One region of the Streptomyces sp. NPDC058240 genome, then DNA from elsewhere that is predicted to be linked to it. Evidence: riboswitches for the same ligand, from Rfam matches in the RefSeq annotation. Region 1 holds a riboswitch; the other holds the start of a gene.
The links. A riboswitch is a leader RNA that binds a small molecule or an ion and turns the genes downstream of it on or off. The one in region 1 is predicted to bind S-adenosylmethionine.

Region 2: another riboswitch for S-adenosylmethionine. It lies ahead of ACFVX4_RS14470 (hypothetical protein); the one in region 1 lies ahead of ACFVX4_RS00780 (aminotransferase class V-fold PLP-dependent enzyme).

What each region holds. Positions count from the first base shown of each region.
Region 1 is NZ_JBHVWT010000001.1:167,647-172,467, forward strand. Features, by position in the region: gene ACFVX4_RS00760 (NYN domain-containing protein) at 1-120, opposite strand, end outside; gene ACFVX4_RS00765 (hypothetical protein) at 157-399, opposite strand; gene ACFVX4_RS00770 (rhomboid family intramembrane serine protease) at 563-1,312, shown strand; gene ACFVX4_RS00775 (Lrp/AsnC family transcriptional regulator) at 1,309-1,590, shown strand; gene ACFVX4_RS00780 (aminotransferase class V-fold PLP-dependent enzyme) at 1,667-3,043, opposite strand; SAM riboswitch class IV at 3,216-3,333, opposite strand; gene trpD (anthranilate phosphoribosyltransferase) at 3,419-4,483, opposite strand; gene ACFVX4_RS00790 (cytochrome bc complex cytochrome b subunit) at 4,607-4,821, opposite strand, start outside.
Region 2 is NZ_JBHVWT010000006.1:130,525-135,345, forward strand. Features, by position in the region: gene ACFVX4_RS14450 (hypothetical protein) at 1-164, shown strand, start outside; gene ACFVX4_RS14455 (cytochrome P450) at 440-1,807, shown strand; gene ACFVX4_RS14460 (hypothetical protein) at 1,899-2,111, shown strand; gene ACFVX4_RS14465 (DUF4232 domain-containing protein) at 2,306-2,842, shown strand; gene ACFVX4_RS14470 (hypothetical protein) at 2,871-3,278, opposite strand; SAM riboswitch class IV at 3,327-3,436, opposite strand; gene ACFVX4_RS14475 (cytochrome P450) at 3,651-4,821, opposite strand, start outside.

The DNA.
Region 1 (4,821 bases):
CGCGTCCGAGACCAGTGCGACGACCCGCCGCCGTACGCCTTCGGGCAGCGGGCGGTCGAGCGCCTCGACGGCGTCGTCGGCCGCCTCGGCCGACTCGGCGCCGCTATCGGGCTGCTCCACCATCCGTCACCCCAAATGTCTGTGGGCGCGGCTCCGTCAGGAGTCGGCACCCGGCCTGTCCACCAGTTCGATCTGGTCCACCGCGTTGCACCAACGGCAGCGCACCGACTCGATGGTCTCACTGACCACCTCGCGTTCCTCGACGCTGGACTCACCGGCCAGGTCGAGATGGACATATTCGACGACCTTCGAGGAGCGCGTCACGTCGAAGCGCGTGAGATTTCCGCAGAGCGTGCAGCGCCAGCGAGTCCCGTCGGTCGGCTGGGGAACCGTCGTCATCGTTGCGTCCTCTTTCGTCGAGCCTCGTGCTGCCTTGCTTCAAGGATCTCGCGGTGCGCCGTCGAACTGCAGATGTCCTGCCGTAACCCTACGGCCTCACCGCGTCCCCCCGACACGGCGAGGCGGTCTGTCCCGTTCCCTCCGGTTGCGTCATGCTCTGTTCATGATCGATCGGCGAGCTGTGGCCGGCAGACTGTCCGGCGGACTGCTACGGACGGTCACCGGTGGACCACTGGTGACCCATGCCCTGATCGCGGTCTGCGCCCTGGTCTTCGTGATCAGCCCGCTGTCCGGCTTCAACCCTGTCCCCGGGACCGCCGACGCCCTGCTGGCCGCCCAGGCGGGGTACTTCGAACGGTGGGGCGTGATCCCGAGCGAGCTGTGGGACGGCTCCGCACACGCCCTGCTCGCCCCGCTCACCGCCCTCTTCGTGCACGGCAGCTGGCTGCACCTGCTCGGCAACGTGCTCTTCCTGTACGTGTTCGGGGCGATGACCGAGGAGCGCATGGGCCGGGTCGGGTTCACCTTCTTCTACGTCATCAGCGGCTATCTCGCCCTGGTCGCCTACGCGGCCGCCCATGCCACGTCCGACCAGACGCTGGTGGGCGCCTCGGGAGCGATCTCGGCGGTGCTCGGGGCGTTCCTGTACCTCTTCCCCAGGGCCCGGGTCACCAGTCTGTTCCCGTTCCTCTTCTTCCTGCCGCTGCGCTTCCCCGCCTGGATCGTGCTGGTCTTCTGGTTCGTCCTGCAGTGGCTGGCGGTCCAGGGCGCGGGCAGCGGGGGGCCGGGCGTGGCCTATCTGGCCCATGTGGTGGGCTTCGCCCTGGGCTTTCTCTACGCCTGGGGGCGTTACCGGCGTACGGATAGAGTGAAGGCACCAGCCACGGCCACCGAGGGAGAAAGCCAGCCGTGATCACCGCGATCGTGCTCATCAAAACCAGCGTGGACCGGATTCCCGAGATCGCCGAGGCCATCGCCGCGCTGGACAGTGTCAGCGAGGTCTTCTCGGTCACCGGTACGTACGACCTGATCGCCATGGTCCGGGTGGCCAAGCACGACGATCTGGCCGACGTCATCCCCGGCCGGATCAGCAAGATCCCCGGCGTCGAGGCCACCGACACGCATGTGGCGTTCCGTACCTACTCGCAGCACGACCTGGAGGCCGCCTTCGCCATCGGCCTCGACGCGTAGGCACACCCCCACGGTGTGACACTTCGGCGGGGGACGGGCTCGGCTGCCCGTCCCCCGCCGAAGTGCTGTGTGCCCGTCAGAGCTGCGCCGCACCCCGGTCCGGGACGCAGCGGCCGTCCTCGGTGCGGTACTTCCACTGGGCGCCCTTGCTCACCAGTTCCTTGACCGCGCGGACGAAACGCTCGATGTGCTCGTCCGGCGTACCGGCGCCGAAGCTCACCCGGATCGCGTTGAGCGAGCGCTCGCCCGGCTCGGCCTCCGGCGCGCCGCACTCCCCGACCTCCTGCGGGTCGCTGCCCAGCAGGGTGCGGACCAGCGGGTGGGCGCAGAACAGTCCGTCGCGGACCCCGATGCCGTACTCGGCGGAGAGCGCGGCGGCGAAGTGCGAGCTGTTCCAGCCCTCCACCACGAAGGAGATGACGCCGACCCGCGGGGCCTCGTCGCCGAACAGCGAGAGCACCTTGACCTCGGGGACCTCGGCGAGGCCGGACCGGACCGCGCCCACGAGGTGCTGCTCCCGGGCGACCAGGTTGTCGAAGCCCGCCTCGGTGAGCGCCTTGCAGGCGGAGGCGATGGAGTACACCCCGATGACGTTGGGGGAACCGGCCTCGTGGCGGGCGGCGGTGGAGTGCCATTCGACGTCCACGCCGCCGTCGGTGCGACGGGCGACCTTGCGCGAGGCGCCGCCGCCCGCGAGGTAGGGCTCGGCCTGCTGCAGCCAGTCGGACCGGCCGGCGAGGACGCCCGAGCCGAAGGGCGCGTACAGCTTGTGTCCGGAGAAGGCGACCCAGTCGACGTCCAGCTCGGCGATGTCGACAGGGTGGTGCGGGGCGAGCTGCGCGGCGTCCAGCACGATCCGGGCACCGTGCGCGTGCGCGGCGGCGGCCAGCTCCTTCACCGGCCACAGCTCGCCGGTGACGTTGGAGGCGCCGGTGACGCAGACCAGCGCGGGGCCGTAGGGGTCGCGGTCGGCGAGGGCCCGCTCCAGCGTCTCGACGGCCTGGGAGGGGGTGCGCGGGGCGTTCAGGTAGGTCACCCGGGCGTCGCGCCACGGCAGCAGCGAGGCGTGGTGCTCGGTCTCGTACACGAAGACCTGGCAGTCGGCCGGGACGACCGCGGCCAGCAGGTTCAGCGAGTCGGTGGTCGAGCGGGTGAAGATCACCTGGTCGTCGGCGCGGCAGCCGAGGAACTCCGCGACGGTCGCGCGGCTGTTCTCGAAGAGGTCCGTGGAGAGCTGCGAGAGGTAACCGGCCCCGCGGTGGACGCTGCCGTAGTACGGGGCGTACGCGGCGACGTCGTCCCAGACGCGCTGCAGGGCGGGGGCGCTGGCGGCGTAGTCGAGAGCGGCGTAGGTGACCTCACCACCCGTGACCAGCGGAACCGTCACATCCTTGCCCAGAACCGGCAGAGGGGCACAAAGCGACTGGTCGGCGGCAGCGGTGAAGACAGACATGGCGAACTCCCGTAAGAGGCAGGCGAATTGCATGCGCCGGCGGAAACGCGGCAGCGCAGCGGAGAAAAGAGGGGTGTGCGGAGGAGGGCCGACGGCCCTATCGCATTCGCGTGCTCACAAGAGACTCCCTAGGGACCAGGACCCCGGGGGTTGGCATTCACAGATGCCGAGGGGCCCGCGCTTGCCGCAGACCTCGCTGCCTACGGCCTGGTCTTCACCCGGGGCACCCCGCCACGGACGGAGGGTTGCCGGACAGCGGGCCGGGGCCGTAGTCGCTGTCACTCATGACCTGACCAGCATCTTGCCATACGCACGAAGACGCGCAAGGCGCAGTCCAGGATCCGGACTGCGCCCCGCGCCACATCTGCGCCTGTTTCAGGCGTTGCTGGCCGCCACCCAGCGCTCCAGCGCACGTGCCGCCGCCCCGGAGTCGATGGACTCGGCGGCCTTCGCCATCCCGGCCGCGAGCTGCTCGTTCAGCGTGCCGTCCGCCGCGTCCAGCGCCACCAGCGCCGCCGCCGAGTTGAGCAGCACGGCATCGCGCACCGGTCCCCGCTCGCCGCCCAGCACCCGGCGGGCCACATCGGCGTTGTACGAGGCGTCCGCACCGCGCAGGGCCTGCACGGGCACCAGTTCCAGACCGACGTCGCGCGGGTCGAACGCCTCCTCGCGCACCGCTCCGTCCCGGACCACCCAGACCCGCGAGGTCGCGGTCGTCGTCAGCTCGTCCAGACCGTCGTCGCCGCGGAAGACCAGCGCCGAATTGCCGCGCCCGGCCAGCACCCCGGCGACGATGGGCGCCATCTTCAGGTCGGCCACGCCGACGGCCTGCGAACGCACCCGGGCCGGGTTGGTGAGCGGCCCGAGGATGTTGAACGTCGTCGGCGCGCCGAGCTCCTTGCGGGCCCTGGAGACGTAGCGCAGGGCGGGGTGGAACTTCACCGCGAAGCAGAAGGTGATGCCCGCCTCCTCGGCGACCTCGACGACCCGCTGCGCGGAGAGGTCCAGGTTGACGCCGAGCTTCTCCAGCACATCGGAGGAACCGCTCGCCGACGAGGAGGCGCGGTTGCCGTGCTTGACGACCTTGGCGCCGGTGCCGGCGATGACGATCGCCGACATGGTGGAGATGTTGACCGTCTTGGCGAGGTCACCACCGGTGCCGACGATGTCGACCGTACGACCGGGTACGTGGATGGTGTGGGCGTGCTCGTACATCGCCCGTACCAGGCCGGACACCTCGTCGATCGTCTCGCCCTTGGCCCGCAGCGCCACCGCGAACCCGGCGATCTGCACATCGGTCGCCTCACCGCTCATGATGCGGTCCATCGCCCACGCGGTGTCGTCGGCGGTGAGGTTCTCACCGCGCAGCAGGGGGTTCAGCATGCCGGGCCAGGAACGGTCCGCCACGCTGTCGCCGCCGATCGGGGTCACAACGTTCATGGTCCGCTCCTGGGTCCACAGCCGGTAAAAGGGATCGCCTCCACCCTATCGAGCGCCGTGGACGGCAAAGAGCCCCGTCCATCGAATGGACGGGGCTCCTGCTGTGGCGATCAGTTCAAGCGATCAGTGGTGACCGTGGCCGCTGGTGATCTCCTTGTACTCCTCGGCGGTGGGCTTGGCGATCTGGTTGTCCTCGCCGAAGTAGCCCTTGCTGAGCCGGGCCCGCAGCTTCTGCAGGACCGGCACCTTGCGCTCGACACCGTTCTCGTCGACCGTCGGGCCGATCTCGACCGGCTTGTACTGCTCGTGCGCGGTGAGCGTGTGCAGCTGCTCGGGGC
Region 2 (4,821 bases), on a different contig from region 1:
TCTCGCTCGGCAGTGAGCCCGAGGACGGCTGGGCCTCGGGCTGGTGGACCGACCGCTGGCTGTGGACGGTCGGCGGCGGGGTGCTGGGGTCGCTCGCAGCGCTCTTCGGCTACTCCCTCACCCGCGGCGGCGGCCGCCCGTCCCGGGTCCCGCCGGGCGTCTGACCGCGCACCTCGCGGGACGGGCTCCGACCAGGGGCCCGGCACACCGCAGGACCGCACCTCCGGACGGGCCGGGTCCCGGGCCCGTCCGGAGGCGGCGGACAGTTCCTTCTCCGCCACCCTGCCGCCCGCCCCGGCTCCCGGGGCGGCATCGCGCGACTACCCTCGACAACTCACGTACCGCAGAAGGCCGATGACATGTTCCACGGCGGGCGGTACCGCTGAAGTCAGGTCGCCGCGCACCGAATCGGGTGCGCCACAAGGGAGCGGAGACTTTCATGTCCACGGAGACCGGCCAGGCCGTCGATGCCGAGCCGCGGAGCCACAGGATCGTGCCGGGACCGAAGGGGCTGCCGTTCCTCGGGAGCCTGCCGCAGTTCGGGAAGAACCCTCTCGCCTTCTTCGAGCGGCTGCGCTCCCACGGGGACATGGTGGGCTGGCGATTCGGCCCCAACTCCTGTGTGTACATAGCCGATCCGGACTGCATAGGCGAGCTGCTCACCGAGACGGAACGCTCCTTCGACCAACCGGCACTGGGCATCGCCTTCCGGACCGTGATGGGCAACGGCGTGGTTGTCGCCCGCGGCACGGACTGGCGACGGAAGCGGTCACTGGTGCAGCCCTCCGTACGGCCCAAGCAGGTGCGGTCGTACGCGGCGACGATGGCGAGCAGCACGGTGGAGCTGGCGGACACCTGGTCGGGCGGTGAACGCATCGACGTCAAACGGGAGATGGCGGCGCTGACGCAGCGGATCGCCGTGCGCACCATCTTCGGCGTCGACACGGCGGCCGACGCGGAGGCGATGGGCCGGGCGATGGATGTGGCGCAGCAGGAGATCGGCAAGGAGTTCGCCGGTATCGGCGCGCTGTTGCCGGACTGGGTGCCGACTCCCGGCCGGGCCAGGATCAAGAAGGCCGCGGCGGTCATCGACGCCGAGGTGGGCCGGGTCGTCGCCCGTCATCGCGATGGCGGGGACGAGCGCCCCGACCTGCTGAGCCGGCTGTTGACCGCGGTCGACGAGACGGGCGCACACCTCACCGACCAGGAGATACGCGACGAGACGGTCACGCTGTACATCGGCGGGCACGAGACGACCAGTTCCACGCTGGTGTGGGCCTGGTATCTGCTGTCCCGCAATCCGCGGGTGCGTACCGCGCTCACCGAGGAACTGGAGCGGGTGCTCGGTGACCGGGAGCCGGAGTTCGACGACTACGCGCGGCTGACGTACACCCAGTCCGTGGTCAAGGAGACCCTGCGCCTCTACCCGACGATCTGGCTGGTCACCGGTGTAGCGAAGGAGGGTGCGCGGATCGGCGGTGTGCCGATGCCGGAGGGCACCCGGGTGTGGACCAGCCAATGGGTGACCCAACGCGACGCGCGATGGTTCCCCGAGCCGGAGGAGTTCCGCCCCGAGCGCTGGGATCCGGAGACGGGCGACGACATCGCGGAGTACGCCTGGTTCCCGTTCGGTGGCGGCCCCCGGGTCTGCCTGGGCACCCGGTTCGCGATGGTGGAGGCAGTGCTGATCCTGGCCGTGCTGGCGCGCCGTTTCGAGCTGGACGTGGACCCGGGCGTCATCGGTCCGGTGCCGTCGCTGACGCTACAGCCGGACCGGGAAGTGATGGCGACGGTCCGGACACGGTGAGGCACACGGGGCGGGGTGCCGCGCGGTGGGGGCGCCGGTCCCCCTGGGCCGCCCCGTAGGCTGCCGCGGCCCGAGGCGCCGCACGCCGTCCGTGCCGGTGCTGCTCGGCACGGCGTGCGACGAGATGCCGGGCACCAGCCGCAGGCACCACGACCGGACGGGTGGTCGGGCCCATGAGCACGACGCGTGGATCTGGGCCGTGGCGCTGCTGGCGGCGCTCGTCACGGGAGCACTGATGGTCACCGCCTTCGTCCTGCGCACCCGCGGTCGCGCGAGGCGGGACGGCGCGACAGGACCCGGGTGACCCTCCCGGGTCCGGACGCGCACCCCGTCCCGGCACCGGACACATGGCCCGTCCCGACACCAGATATGCCGAACCGATATGTCCGATCTGTCGCGGAGATCGGGTCATGCGGTTCACACTGTCCATGTCGGTCCCACCGGCCGACGGGCCGCCCGGCCGTTTCCGCAGGCTGTCGATCCAACGGGAGAAACACCATGCGTCTCCGCTCCGCTCTCGCCGCCGCGCTCTCCGTCACAGCCGCCCTGACACTGACCGCCACCGCGGCGTCGGCAACGACCGGCGCCGCGTCCGCCGACACCACGAGCCGCCTCGGAACCTGCCAGGAGAAGGACCTCGAAGTGCACGCCGCACCCGGCGGACAGCGGAACGTCGCCCGTCTTAGCGTCACCAACAACGGCGACCGGGCCTGTGTGGTGGACCGGGTCCCCACCATTACCTTCAGGGGCCTCGACGGCTCCGCCGAGGCCGTCCCGCCCGCCGGGAGCGGACCCTACGCACTGGCCGGCGGCGAGCGGGCGTACGCCGCCGTGCGCACCGCGGACCCGGCGGCCGCCGAAGGCCACGTCGTCGGCAGCCTGTCCGTGGCGGCGGACCCCTCCCATCTGGGCGTCGCCTTCCGCGCGGCCACCGTGGGCATGCCCGAGGGAGTCCACGTGTGGGTGCCGGTGACCACCCTGTGGCAGGAATCGCGCACCGCGGCGGACAGCGCGCTGGCGGACGCGCTGGGCTGACGAGCGGGCTCTGCGGGCCGGGCGGGTCCTACAGGCCGTAGGACGTGCCGCCGACCGTCCGCCGCGGGTCGGGGGCCGTCGTCGCGCACAGCGGCCCGCCGTCGAAACCGGCGTTGACCAGGGCGGTGGCACGGCCGGCGGAGTCCACCAGCTTCAGGGCGTGCCACCGCGGCAGCCAGAACACCCGTCCGCGGTGCTCCGTGAGCAGTTCCGTGAGGGCTGCCGGAGCATGCGTCCACACCTTCGGCAAGTCCTCGGCGTGGTCGAAGGCGGGGCGCAGCCCGACCCAGCCGTCGGCGCCGACGTCACCGGAGGTGAGCAGGAGTTCCACGGCCTGGCCGGGCTCCTGGTGGCACTTCTTGGCATGGATCCAGTGGACGTGGTGGCCGGGGCCGTGGCTGGAGCAGCCGTCGTTCCGGATGAGGTGGGGGAGCATGGTTCTCCGCCTTCCCGAGATCATGGACCCCAGGTGCTCTGCCCCGATGGTCCGCTGTTCCCCATACGCCGCGCATGAGGCCGGTCGTCACCCGGAGCACCCGCAGCGGAGCGGGGTGCCGTCCAGTTAGCCGGGGCTGTGCACTGGAACTCATGACCTGCGAGAACTGTATCCCACGAGCGACGGTGCCCGACGGGTGGTCAGTTCTCAGAGGCTGTCGGGTGACCTCGGATCGGAAAAGCGGACGCGGTCTGGTGCGTGCGGTTCCAAGGCGGAGGAGGGAGGCGACGCGGAGCGTCGGCGACCGACGACAACGCGGGAAGCGTGCGTGCCAGGGCGTGGCCGCCCGGTCCGAGATCACCCGACAGCCTCTCAGCCGTGCAGCAGGACCGGGAAGGCCTCCATGTCGTTCTGCGTCATCACCGGCAGCTTGCGGACCTGTTCGTCCGCGATGGCCGCCCGCAGCCCGGGGAAGCGCGCGAACAGTGCGGGCAGGGCGATCCCGGCCTCGACCCGGGAGAGCGCCGCCCCGGGGCAGATGTGGGGGCCGTGACCGAAGGTCATGTGGCGGATCGGGGTCGGCCGGGTGATGTCGAAGTCGTCGGCGTCCGTACCGTGGTGCTCGATGTCGCGGCCGATGGCGCGATAGGAGATCACCACTCCTTCGCCCTTCGCGATCACGTCGTCGCCGATCCGGATGTCCTCCGTGGCGAACCGCATCAGCAGATGGGTGGTGGGGGTGTCCCAGCGCAGGGTCTCCTCGATCACCGTCTCCCACGGGATCTCGCCGTCGAGCACCCTACGCAGTTGGTCGGGGTGGGTGAGCAGGGCGCGTACGGCGTTCAGGATCAGCCCGATGGTGGTCTCGTGACCGGCGGCCACCATCGCCTTGAGATTGCCCACCACCTCTTCCTCGGTGAGCGGTTCGCCGCCCTCCTCGGCAAGGATGAGCGCGCTGGTGAGGTCGTCGGTCGGGCGCGCGGTCCTCTCCCGTACGAGAGCGGCGTAGAAGACGTCCAACTCGGCCAGCAGCGCCAGGCGTTCCTCCTGCGGGGTGAGCATGGAGAAGAACGCCTTGTACCGCCGCATCAGCATGGGGTGCTCGGCCTCGTCCACGCCCATCAGCATGCCGACGACCCGCATCGGCAGCGGCTGGGCGAAGACGGACTTGAGGTCGACCACACCGTTCTCGCTCCTCTCGCCCTGCTCGGCGAGGGCATCGAGCAGTTCCTCGGTGAACTTCTCGATGTCCGGGCGTATCTCCTCCAGCCGGCGCGGCGTGAGTGCCTGGGAGGTCTTGGTACGCAGTCGCCGGTGCTCGGCACCGTCCACCGTGAACATGGAAAGCCCGGCGTCGATCATGCCGATCAGCGGCCACTCGTGCGTGACCTCGCCGCGCTGCCAGAGTCCCCAGGCGTCGAGGTCCTTCACCAGGCGGGGATCGACGAGCAGTTGGCGGGCCAGGGCATGCCGGGTGACGGTCAGGGCCGGAACGCCGAGGAGCTCGATCCCGGCGAGCGGACCGGCGTCACGCAGTCGCGCC